Regions from separate parts of the Clostridium carnis genome, predicted to be linked through region 1. Evidence: a T-box and tRNA genes for the amino acid it is inferred to sense, from the RefSeq annotation. Region 1 holds a T-box; the other regions hold tRNA genes.

Region 1 (4,285 bases):
AATCAAAATAGTTATGAGATTTTCTGGACCAAGGCTTATAATATATAGACCGTGTGAATTTGTAAGACATATATTTAAATAAAAACCCATTAAAACCCATTAAAATAAATTTATTCTAATGGGTTTTAATATCTAAATTTTTATTATACAACTTGGAATATAAAGAATTTTAAATAATAAGATTCATCGGAGTTCCATAAGATTGGATGATCAGATGACTGAGTTCTGCACTCTATTTGTCTTAAAGTTCTATGAGCATCATGTGCAGCTTCAGCAACAGTCTTTTTCAATTGTTCCTCATTCATATAATGTGAGCAAGAACAAGTTGCAAAATATCCACCTGGTTTAACCATTTTTAATCCTCTAAGATTTATTTCTTTATAACCTCTTATAGCAGCATTAACTGTATTTCTTGATTTAGTAAATGCAGGAGGATCTAAAATAACAACATCAAATTGTTTACCTTCTCTTGACCAATCTCCAAGTACATCAAAGGCATTATGACATTCAAACTTAACTACATCTTGAAGACCGTTTAATTCTGCATTTCTAGTAGCACATTCAACAGCGTGTTTAGAAACATCTATACCTAAGACTGATTTAGCACCTGCGATACCAGCATTTAAAGCAAAAGAACCAGTGTGAGTAAAACAATCAAGTACATCTTTTCCTTTACAAATTTTATGCATTGCAGCTCTATTTTCTTTTTGGTCTAAGAAGAAACCTGTCTTTTGACCATTTTCTAAGTCCACTATGTACTTAACGCCATTTTCTACGATTTGTATATTAGTATCAAATTCTTCAGTTAAGAAACCTTTAGTTTGTTCTAAACCTTCAATTTCTCTAGTTTTTAAATCGCTTCGTTCATATACTCCTTTAGCACCATATTCATTTACTAATATCTTTACTATTGCATCTCTGTATTTATCCATTCCTAAAGTTGATATTTGAATTACATAATAATCCTCAAATTTATCTACTGTTAACCCTGGTAAGAAATCAGCTTCTCCAAATATAAACCTACAAGATGAAGTATCTATAACAGTTTTTCTATAATCCCAGGCTGCTGCGAATCTCTTTTTAAAGAACTCTTCGTCTATTTCTTCATCTATTTCTCTAGACATTATTCTTATAGTTATTTTACTACGATCATTAATGTAACCTTTTCCTATGAAAAAACCTTTATGATTATAAACCTCAACAATATCTCCATTTTCATAATCACCATCATATTCATTTATTTCATCAATATATATCCAAGGTCTCCCTTGTTCAGCTCTCTTATTTTTTCCTTTATGTAAATAGAATTTACTTGCCATTTATACTAGCTCCTTCCGTAATAATTCTTATAAGATTATAACATAATGAAATTTTAAAGCTAGAGAAAAGAGATATATAATAAAAAAACGTCTGCTTCCACAACAGACGTTTTTTGGGGAGATATAATCTATACTAATATGGTTTGGGGAAACCTTACTAGTAGTTATTTTTCCAGATGTTTATCAATCAAATTTTGGATTGTAGGGGTACATCTGTAGCCTCTGCATCCACCTGTACAAGCTCCAGTTATCTTAGAAACTTCTTCAACAGTATGAGCACCGGCTTTGATTGCATCTTTTATTTTGGATCTTGGTATTGCCTTGCAAGTGCAAACTTTTGTTAACTTATCAAGGACTTGTTCATTTAAATTATTTTCCATTTAGTCTTCCTCCTGTTATATATGAATTAAACTACGGAAAATAAAGGGGATAAAAAATAAATTTATGTTTATTCTTTATAAATACATTATATTAACGAACGAAAAGAAAGTCAATACTAATTGATAAAAATTATTAGTTAATTTATATTATTTTAAATCCAACTTTATTTTCACATATTATAAGTAATTATAGTTTTTTTATTCAATGTTTTACTTAAAACAGAAAAAATATTTAATTACTTTATAAAATTATATTATAAAAGAAAATTTCACAATAAAATATAGGTAAAATACTTTCATATTATAAATCTTTGTAGTAAAATTATTATTATAAATTGACAATAAATTTACAGTGATATATAATGAAAAAAATAATAAAGACTATGATTAGGAAAAGTACTTATGTAGATTTTTTCAGAGAGTGATTGGTTGGTGTGAAATCACAAAAGAACTTAAGGAAAATCACCTAGGAGTTAGAGGCTGAAAAGTTTAGACTTATTAAGCTTATCTCGTTATCCTGCGTTAAAGGATAGAGTATGATGGTACTCGAAATTTTAAGCCTCTTAAATTAATAAGGGGGTTAACCTTAGGTGGTATAGCGAATTCAACTTCGTCCTATTAGGACGAAGTTTTTTTATTCTTTAGGAAATCACAAGGCAAACAAATTTGTTTATAGCTTTATAGAATAGCAGAACACATAGTTTGCGAAACATATTTTTTATTATTAAAATACAGAAGGGAGATTTATATTATGTACAAAAAAGTTGAGTTACCAAAAGGCTTTGTTGGTATGGAAAAGAATGTTGCAGAACTTTGGAGAGAAAACAATGTAATTAAAAAGAACTTTGATATGAATCAAGATGGAGAGTACTTTACGTTTTATGATGGTCCTCCAACAGCTAATGGAAGACCACACGTAGGTCATATTTTAACAAGAGTTATGAAAGATATAATCCCAAGATATAAGGTTATGAAGGGATACAAGGTTATAAGAAAAGCTGGATGGGATACACATGGACTTCCGGTTGAACTTGAAATAGAGAAAAAGCTTGGTATTTCAGGTAAACCACAAATAGAAGAATATGGTGTTGAAAAATTTGTTAAGGAATGTAAGGAAAGTGTATTCACATATGTAAACATGTGGGAAAAAATGACTGAGCAAATTGGATATTGGGTAGATATGGATGATCCATATGTAACATATCATAATCCATATATAGAATCAGTATGGTGGGCTTTAAAACAAATGTGGGATAAAGATCTTTTATATAAAGGTCATAAGACTATGCCATATTGTCCTAGATGTGGAACAGGTCTTTCATCACATGAAGTTTCACAAGGTTATAAGGATGTTAAAGATTTAACTGCAGTTGCTAAGTTTAAGGTTAAAGGAGAAGACAATAAGTATATACTTGCTTGGACAACAACACCTTGGACATTACCATCAAACGTTGCTTTATGTATAAATCAAAAATATGATTATGTAGAAGTAAAGGTTGAAGATGAAATATATATTTTAGCTAAAGAATTGGCACCAAAGGTATTAGGTGAAAATTTTGAAGTTATAAGAGAGTTTAAAGGTGCAGAGCTTCTTGGAACTGAGTACGAACAATTGCTTCCATTCCATACTCCAGAAGGAAAAGCATTTGTTGTTATTCATGGAGATTTTGTAACTTTATCAGATGGTACTGGTATAGTTCATATAGCTCCTGCATATGGTGAAGATGATAATTTAGTAGCTAAGAAAAATGGTTTAGCTTTTATTAACTTAGTTGACTTAGCAGGTAAGTTTACAGAAGAGGTTACTCCTTGGGCGGGTAAGTTTGTTAAAAAATGTGATGAAAGTATAGTTAATTACTTAAAAGAAAATAATAAGCTATTAAAAGCTGAAAAGCATACTCACTCATACCCACACTGCTGGAGATGCGATACACCATTACTTTACTATCCAAAGGAAAGTTGGTTTGTTGCAATGACTACTCTTAGAGATAAGTTATTAGAAAACAATAACAAAATTAATTGGTATCCAGATAACATCAGAACAGGTAGATTTGGTAAGTTCTTAGAAAATGTTATTGACTGGGGTATTTCAAGAGATAGATACTGGGGAACTCCACTTCCAATTTGGGAATGTGAATGTGGCCATAGAGAGTGTATAGGAAGTATTGAAGAACTAAAGACTAAAGGTGTTAATGTTCCAGATGATATAGAATTACACAAACCATATATAGATAAAGTTCATTTAAAATGTGATAAGTGTGGTAAGGAAATGACTAGAACAGCTGAAGTTATAGATTGTTGGTTTGATTCAGGTTCAATGCCATTTGCACAATTACATTATCCATTTGAAAATAAAGAATTATTTGATCAAAACTTCCCAGCTCAATTTATATCAGAAGCAGTTGATCAAACAAGAGGATGGTTCTATACATTGTTAGCTATTTCAACAGCTATATTTGATAGAAATCCATTTGAAAACTGTATAGTATTAGGTCACGTTCTAGATAAGAAGGGCTTAAAGATGTCAAAATCAAAGGGAAATGTAGTAGATCCGTTTGAAGTATTAGATGCACAAGGAGCTGATGC
Region 2 (4,285 bases), 110 kb from region 1:
CCACGTTGCTGTTGAAAAAGCATGGGATGAGCTGTGGATAGCGGAGAAATTCCAATCGAACTCGGAGATAGCTGGTTCTCCTCGAAATAGCTTTAGGGCTAGCGTCGGATATGAGTAATGGAGGTAGAGCACTGAATGGGCTAGGGGGCATATCGCTTACCGAACCTTATCAAACTCCGAATGCCATATACTATGAGTCCGGCAGTCAGACTACGAATGATAAGATCCGTGGTCAAAAGGGAAAAAGCCCAGATCGTCAGCTAAGGTCCCAAAGTGTAAGTTAAGTGGAAAAGGATGTGGGATTTCTAAGACAACTAGGATGTTGGCTTAGAAGCAGCCACTCATTGAAAGAGTGCGTAATAGCTCACTAGTCGAGAGATCCTGCGCCGAAAATGTCCGGGGCTCAAACTTACCACCGAAGCTACGGGCTGAAGTTTACTTCAGCGGTAGAGGAGCGTCGTAATCGGGCTGAAGTCGTACCGTAAGGAGCGGTGGACTGATTACGAGTGAGAATGTTGGCATTAGTAGCGAGATGTAAGTGAGAATCTTACAGGCCGAAAACCTAAGGTTTCCTGGGGAAGGCTCGTCCGCCCAGGGTTAGTCGGGACCTAAGCCGAGGCCGAAAGGCGTAGGTGATGGACAATCGGTTGATATTCCGATACCACTATTATCGTTATTATCGATGGTGTGACGGAGAAGGATAGGATGTGCTAGCGATTGGAAATGCTAGTCTAAGCGTTTAGGAAGTTAAGGTAGGCAAATCCGCTTTAACAATTCTGAGGCGTAATGGGGAAGGTCCAAGTGACCGAAGTATCTGATTCCATGCTTCCAAGAAAAGCATCTAGAGAGAGAAATAGTGCCCGTACCGCAAACCGACACAGGTAGGTGAGGAGAGAATCCTAAGGCCATCGGAAGAATTGCAGTTAAGGAACTAGGCAAATTGACCCCGTAAGTTCGCGAGAAGGGGTGCCTACGAGAGTAGGCCGCAGAGAATAGGCCCAAGCAACTGTTTAGCAAAAACACAGGTCTCTGCTAAAGCGTAAGCTGATGTATAGGGGCTGACGCCTGCCCGGTGCTGGAAGGTTAAGGGGAACACTTAGCGCAAGCGAAGGTGTGAACTTAAGCCCCAGTAAACGGCGGCCGTAACTATAACGGTCCTAAGGTAGCGAAATTCCTTGTCAGGTAAGTTCTGACCCGCACGAATGGCGTAATGACTTGGGCACTGTCTCAACTGCAAATCCGGCGAAGTTGTAGTGCGAGTGAAGATGCTCGCTACCCGCGATTGGACGGAAAGACCCCGTAGAGCTTTACTGTAGCTTAGCATTGAATTCCGATATTGTCTGTACAGGATAGGTGGGAGACTGAGAAACTAGGGCGTCAGCCTTGGTGGAGTCAACCTTGGGATACCACCCTGACAGTATTGGGGTTCTAACCGGACGCCATGAATCTGGTGACGGGACATTGTTAGGTGGGCAGTTTGACTGGGGCGGTCGCCTCCTAAAAAGTAACGGAGGCGCCCAAAGGTTCCCTCAGAACGGTCGGAAATCGTTCGAAGAGTGCAAAGGCAGAAGGGAGCCTGACTGCGACACCTACAAGTGGAGCAGGGACGAAAGTCGGGCTTAGTGATCCGGTGGTACCTCGTGGGAGGGCCATCGCTCAACGGATAAAAGCTACCTCGGGGATAACAGGCTGATCTCCCCCAAGAGTCCACATCGACGGGGAGGTTTGGCACCTCGATGTCGGCTCGTCGCATCCTGGGGCTGTAGTAGGTCCCAAGGGTTGGGCTGTTCGCCCATTAAAGCGGCACGCGAGCTGGGTTCAGAACGTCGTGAGACAGTTCGGTCCCTATCCGTCGCGGGCGTAGGAAATTTGAGAGGAGCTGTCCTTAGTACGAGAGGACCGGGATGGACTGACCTCTGGTGCACCAGTTGTTCTGCCAAGAGCATAGCTGGGTAGCTAAGTCGGGAAGGGATAAACGCTGAAAGCATCTAAGCGTGAAGCCCCCCTCAAGATGAGATTTCCCATAGCATAAGCTAGTAAGACCCCTTGAAGAACACAAGGTTGATAGGTCAGAGGTGTAAGTATGGTAACATATTTAGCTGACTGATACTAATAGGTCGAGGGCTTGACCAATAAAAAAGAAGAAAACTCAGCACAGCTGAGTAAATTCGAGAAATAAAATCAAAGAATTTTGGCTCTCATTCATGTGCAATTTTCAGAGAACAAACTCTGAAAATTAAAAAGAAGAAACTGAATCAAAGATTTAGAATCTCAAACCATCTAGTGATGATGGCGTAGAGGAAACACTCCTTTCCATTCCGAACAGGACAGTTAAGCTCTACAGCGTCGATGGTACTGCACGGGTGACTGTGTGGGAGAGTAGAACGTCGCTAGGTTATTAGGATCTTTAGCTCAGTTGGTTAGAGCAACCGGCTCATAACCGGTAGGTCCGGGGTTCGAGTCCCTGAAGGTCCACCATTTTTGGGGGTATAGCTCAGTTGGGAGAGCACCTGCCTTGCACGCAGGGGGTCAAGAGTTCGAATCTCTTTACCTCCACCAAAAAGCTACGAATTATTTCGTAGCTTTTTTTTCGTATATTTTAATTATTTAAGGATATACTTTTAAATGTATAATTAACAAATATTATTAAATTAATCAATTAAGAAATTAAAAAAAGACTTTAATATTAAAAGCAAAAAAAAGAATTTTACTTATAAATGTTTAAAATATTTTAAGTTTAAGAAGAAATATTTTAGTAGTTAATAATTACTAAATATAAATTATAGATAATATTAAGTAAATATTCATATAAATAATTAAATCTAACTCCAACATAAAGAGCGTAACCTATAATTTGCAAATTTGTAGAGTTATACTGTAATAATGTATAAATTTAATTTGAAGTAAAACCATATATATTTAATATAAAATGGAATAATTACAAGAAAACTTATCCTAGTGTATCAATATAAGAAATATATAGAATAATGTAGAAAAATAGAGAATTTACGTATTAAATTCTTATTAATAGAAAAATATACACTATCTATTTAAAATTAAAATGATAATATAAATCATGTTCTCGAGAGAGAGCACTACAAATGTCAAACTTTAAAACTTAAATATAAATTAGAATTTAATTTTAAAAAGTTTAAAAAAAGTATTGACATAAAATCTTAAAGATGTTAAGATAATGAAGTCGCTTGAGGGCGGCGAAGAGAAAATGGTCTTTGAAAATTGAACAGAATAAAAGTTAAGTATAACCAGCAATTCTTTTGAAAGTCTTAAAATTAAGACTCAAAGTAATTTGAGCAAGCAGATTAAACTTTTTAGTGAGAGTTTGATCCTGGCTCAGGACGAACGCTGGCGGCGTGCCTAACACATGCAAGTCGAGCGAGGAGAGTTTTTTCGGAAACAAACCTAGCGGCGGACGGGTGAGTAACACGTGGGCAACCTGCCTTGTAGAGGGGAATAGCCTTCCGAAAGGAAGATTAATACCGCATAATATTGCAGCTTCGCATGAAGCAGTAATTAAAGGAGCAATCCGCTACAAGATGGGCCCGCGGCGCATTAGCTAGTTGGTGAGGTAACGGCTCACCAAGGCGACGATGCGTAGCCGACCTGAGAGGGTGATCGGCCACATTGGGACTGAGACACGGCCCAGACTCCTACGGGAGGCAGCAGTGGGGAATATTGCACAATGGGGGAAACCCTGATGCAGCAACGCCGCGTGAGTGATGAAGGTTTTCGGATCGTAAAGCTCTGTCTTCGGGGACGATAATGACGGTACCCGAGGAGGAAGCCACGGCTAACTACGTGCCAGCAGCCGCGGTAATACGTAGGTGGCGAGCGTTGTCCGGATTTACTGGGCGTAAAGGGAGCGTAGGCGGACTTTTAAGTGAGATGTGAAATACCCGGGCTCAACCTGGGTGCTGCATTTCAAACTGGAAGTCTAGAGTGCAGGAGAGGAGAGTGGAATTCCTAGTGTAGCGGTGAAATGCGTAGAGATTAGGAAGAACACCAGTGGCGAAGGCGACTCTCTGGACTGTAACTGACGCTGAGGCTCGAAAGCGTGGGGAGCAAACAGGATTAGATACCCTGGTAGTCCACGCCGTAAACGATGAATACTAGGTGTAGGGGTTGTCATGACCTCTGTGCCGCCGCTAACGCATTAAGTATTCCGCCTGGGGAGTACGGTCGCAAGATTAAAACTCAAAGGAATTGACGGGGGCCCGCACAAGCAGCGGAGCATGTGGTTTAATTCGAAGCAACGCGAAGAACCTTA
Region 3 (4,285 bases), 130 kb from region 1:
TAGTGCCCGTACCGCAAACCGACACAGGTAGGTGAGGAGAGAATCCTAAGGCCATCGGAAGAATTGCAGTTAAGGAACTAGGCAAATTGACCCCGTAAGTTCGCGAGAAGGGGTGCCTACGAGAGTAGGCCGCAGAGAATAGGCCCAAGCAACTGTTTAGCAAAAACACAGGTCTCTGCTAAAGCGTAAGCTGATGTATAGGGGCTGACGCCTGCCCGGTGCTGGAAGGTTAAGGGGAACACTTAGCGCAAGCGAAGGTGTGAACTTAAGCCCCAGTAAACGGCGGCCGTAACTATAACGGTCCTAAGGTAGCGAAATTCCTTGTCAGGTAAGTTCTGACCCGCACGAATGGCGTAATGACTTGGGCACTGTCTCAACTGCAAATCCGGCGAAGTTGTAGTGCGAGTGAAGATGCTCGCTACCCGCGATTGGACGGAAAGACCCCGTAGAGCTTTACTGTAGCTTAGCATTGAATTCCGATATTGTCTGTACAGGATAGGTGGGAGACTGAGAAACTAGGGCGTCAGCCTTGGTGGAGTCAACCTTGGGATACCACCCTGACAGTATTGGGGTTCTAACCGGACGCCATGAATCTGGTGACGGGACATTGTTAGGTGGGCAGTTTGACTGGGGCGGTCGCCTCCTAAAAAGTAACGGAGGCGCCCAAAGGTTCCCTCAGAACGGTCGGAAATCGTTCGAAGAGTGCAAAGGCAGAAGGGAGCCTGACTGCGACACCTACAAGTGGAGCAGGGACGAAAGTCGGGCTTAGTGATCCGGTGGTACCTCGTGGGAGGGCCATCGCTCAACGGATAAAAGCTACCTCGGGGATAACAGGCTGATCTCCCCCAAGAGTCCACATCGACGGGGAGGTTTGGCACCTCGATGTCGGCTCGTCGCATCCTGGGGCTGTAGTAGGTCCCAAGGGTTGGGCTGTTCGCCCATTAAAGCGGCACGCGAGCTGGGTTCAGAACGTCGTGAGACAGTTCGGTCCCTATCCGTCGCGGGCGTAGGAAATTTGAGAGGAGCTGTCCTTAGTACGAGAGGACCGGGATGGACTGACCTCTGGTGCACCAGTTGTTCTGCCAAGAGCATAGCTGGGTAGCTAAGTCGGGAAGGGATAAACGCTGAAAGCATCTAAGCGTGAAGCCCCCCTCAAGATGAGATTTCCCATAGCATAAGCTAGTAAGACCCCTTGAAGAACACAAGGTTGATAGGTCAGAGGTGTAAGTGTGGTAACATATTTAGCTGACTGATACTAATAGGTCGAGGGCTTGACCAATAAAAAAGAAGAAAACTCAGCATAGCTGAGTAAATTCGAGAAATAAAATCAAAGAATTTTGGCTCTCATTCATGTGCAATTTTCAGAGAACAAACTCTGAAAAAAGTATTGACAAACATTACTTTAAACAATATAATAGTAATGTAATCTGGTGGTGATGGCGTAGAGGAAACACTCCTTCCCATTCCGAACAGGATAGTTAAGCTCTATAGCGCCGATGGTACTGCACGGGTGACTGTGTGGGAGAGTAGGACGTTGCCAGGTCATTAGGATCTTTAGCTCAGTTGGTTAGAGCAACCGGCTCATAACCGGTAGGTCCGGGGTTCGAGTCCCTGAAGGTCCACCATTTTTGGGGGTATAGCTCAGTTGGGAGAGCCCCTGCCTTGCACGCAGGGGGTCAAGAGTTCGAATCTCTTTACCTCCACCAAAAGAAGTTATGTTAATTCATAGCTTCTTTTTTTTATATAAATTTTCTTATTGTAAGTTTAAAAATACTAGAAAATAAGTATGTAAAAGTATGTATAATATAGATATAAAAATGTCGAAAAAAATTAGAATATTTCTAAAAATTTAATTAGGAATACTTAAGTATATACTATATAATTAATTATATGGAAAGGTTTAAATATAAATACTTTTAATAGTTATTTAAAAATTGAAGAAAAAATTTAAAAGGGGTTATCCTTAGGTTGGGAGTGTTTTGTGTGGGGAAGAAGGATGAATTAGAGGAAAAGATAATAAACTTAAAACTAGAAAAAAGAGAATTAATTTTAGCTGGAAAAAATACTAATAAAATAGATGACCTAATAAAAAAAGTAGAGGAAGAATTGAAAGAGTTTTTAGAAGTTTTTAAGTAGTTAAATATTAATAATAATAAAGAATTTATTAAGATAATAATAACGTTTTTAGGTAGAAATCAATAAAATAGTAAATCCATAATTATAAAAAGTTTTACTTCTTATAATTATGGATTTTATTTTTAAAATATAACATATATTAAAAAAAATAAGCATATTAAATTTGTAAGAGATATTGTTCTCATTATATACCATTGTATAAAGAGGGGAGTTGTAAGAATATGATAAGGACAGTTGTATGTGAAAAGGAAGGGTGTAGTAGCAATAGGTTTTATATTCAAAATAAAGATAATAGATTAGAATTGATATGTAATCAATGTAAAGCTAAATACCAATTGGATATTAGCCAACATGATTTTATAATGTTACCTAATTGTTCAAAGTGTAATAATGAAATATTTAAAGTTTTTAAAGATACAGAAAAGAAATCAGTTTATGCTAAGTGTATTGAGTGTGGAGGAATTCCTGAAAAAGTATATATAGATTCTGATGGAATACAAGTATCATATGAAGGGAAATTACTTAATAGTATAAAGGAAACAATGGAATTAGTGGAACAAAGAATGCATAATTTAGAAGTTAATGTAAAGGACTTGGAACAAGGTCAAGGATTATTAGAACAATCTTTAGCTTATATTAATAGATATTTAGTAAATCAAAATTAGATTGTGTAAATATAGTTATATATAGTGTATAATTATATTTATACTATTAGATAAACTAAGGGAGAAGATAGATGAATAGAAGCAAAAAGATGATATCCTGGAGTATGTTATTAATTTGGATGGGAATTATATTTTTAATGTCTCATCAACCAGGAGAGATTTCAAGTAATCAAAGTGAATTAGTATTAAAGGTATTTGCTTTCTTTGGAATAAATCTAAATAGTTATTTTGGAGAATTAGCAACATTAGTAATTAGAAAAACAGCGCATTTTACTGAGTATCTTATTTTATTTTTATTAGTATATAGAGTATTATGTTTATATATATTAAATTCTAAAGCTAGAATATATGCTATTGCATTTGTATTCTTATATGCTTGCACAGATGAACTTCATCAATATTTTATACCTGGACGTGCTATGGCTTTTAAAGATGTTTTAATAGATACAACAGGAGGTATAATAGGATTTATATTTATAAGTATAATTAATAGGGGAAAAGAAAAACAGGCTATATCAAAATAAGTTTGATATAGCCTGTTTTATTATTTTACTTCTGTTATATATGATGTTACATATCCATACTGTTTGAGAGCTGAAATTATCTTTTGCATTGGTGAGTCATTAGAATAAGTATATATTAAATCAGTATCTGTAAATTTTAAATTTATAAAATCAAGTTCTTTAGTGGGATGATAAAATAAACTCATTAAAGCTCCAGCGTTATAATCAATAGATAAACCTCTTATTATATTTGATGGATCAAGTTCTCTAACATAGCTTAGTGGGGTTGGTAAATAAATATTATTTGTTTTTGTATGTTTAACATTAAAATATTGTATTATACTATATGGTTCATATAAATATTTAAAATATTCTTCAATAATTGCTTTTTGATTTTTAGTTGCCTTATAGTGAGGACTTTCAAAGAAGGCTATAGGAATATTTAATAATGATGCTGTATCTAAAGCTTTTTCTAAGACAATGACTGTTTCATCTTGAGTAGAATTTGCTTTTTTTGAAAGCTCAGTCCCAATTAGGCTAGTTTCATCATTAAACTGATGAGAATATCCATGTAATCCTATTAATCCACCACTATTTATTAAATGATCTAAAAGATTTACAAAAGCAACATTTTGTAAAGAATTATTAGTTAATAAATCGTTATCTATATTATTACTAGGATCTATATATCTAGGAACCCAAGCAATATGGAAACCCATATTATTTTCATAGAATAAATCTCCTAAAATCTTCATTTTTTCTATATTAATAGATTCAGTAAGAGAACCCCCAGCAGAGAAATCTTCTAATCTTATTAATGATAATTTTCCACTAGAAATAGTAGTTGTTTTTTGAACAATTTTAGGAGCATTGACAAGGTTTATAGAATTATTTTCGAAATCGAAATGACTCCGTAAGTTAAATAAATGTTCAATATCAGATAAAGATAAAAAATAAGATGAATTTATCTTTAATAAATTT

Evidence for each region. The T-box of region 1 lies ahead of ileS (isoleucine--tRNA ligase). A T-box ahead of a tRNA ligase gene usually reads a tRNA of that ligase, here a tRNA-Ile.
Region 2: it has a tRNA-Ile gene. The T-box ahead of ileS (isoleucine--tRNA ligase) is inferred to sense a tRNA for this amino acid. The anticodon was not compared.
Region 3: it has a tRNA-Ile gene. The T-box ahead of ileS (isoleucine--tRNA ligase) is inferred to sense a tRNA for this amino acid. The anticodon was not compared.

Annotation. Positions count from the first base shown of each region.
Region 1 is NZ_BAAHYS010000001.1:1,223,031-1,227,315, reverse strand. It holds gene ACYQ1T_RS05680 (nitrous oxide-stimulated promoter family protein) at 1-82, shown strand, start outside; gene ACYQ1T_RS05675 (class I SAM-dependent rRNA methyltransferase) at 144-1,319, opposite strand; gene ACYQ1T_RS05670 ((2Fe-2S)-binding protein) at 1,484-1,699, opposite strand; T-box leader at 2,074-2,320, shown strand; gene ileS (isoleucine--tRNA ligase) at 2,451-4,285, shown strand, end outside.
Region 2 is NZ_BAAHYS010000001.1:1,332,753-1,337,037, reverse strand. It holds rRNA gene ACYQ1T_RS06150 (23S ribosomal RNA) at 1-2,133, shown strand, start outside; rRNA gene rrf (5S ribosomal RNA) at 2,280-2,396, shown strand; tRNA gene ACYQ1T_RS06140 (tRNA-Ile) at 2,402-2,478, shown strand; tRNA gene ACYQ1T_RS06135 (tRNA-Ala) at 2,484-2,559, shown strand; rRNA gene ACYQ1T_RS06130 (16S ribosomal RNA) at 3,329-4,285, shown strand, end outside.
Region 3 is NZ_BAAHYS010000001.1:1,095,810-1,100,094, reverse strand. It holds rRNA gene ACYQ1T_RS05085 (23S ribosomal RNA) at 1-1,279, shown strand, start outside; rRNA gene rrf (5S ribosomal RNA) at 1,427-1,543, shown strand; tRNA gene ACYQ1T_RS05075 (tRNA-Ile) at 1,549-1,625, shown strand; tRNA gene ACYQ1T_RS05070 (tRNA-Ala) at 1,631-1,706, shown strand; gene ACYQ1T_RS05065 (hypothetical protein) at 1,984-2,136, shown strand; gene ACYQ1T_RS05060 (hypothetical protein) at 2,358-2,801, shown strand; gene ACYQ1T_RS05055 (VanZ family protein) at 2,873-3,325, shown strand; gene ACYQ1T_RS05050 (DUF2334 domain-containing protein) at 3,346-4,285, opposite strand, start outside.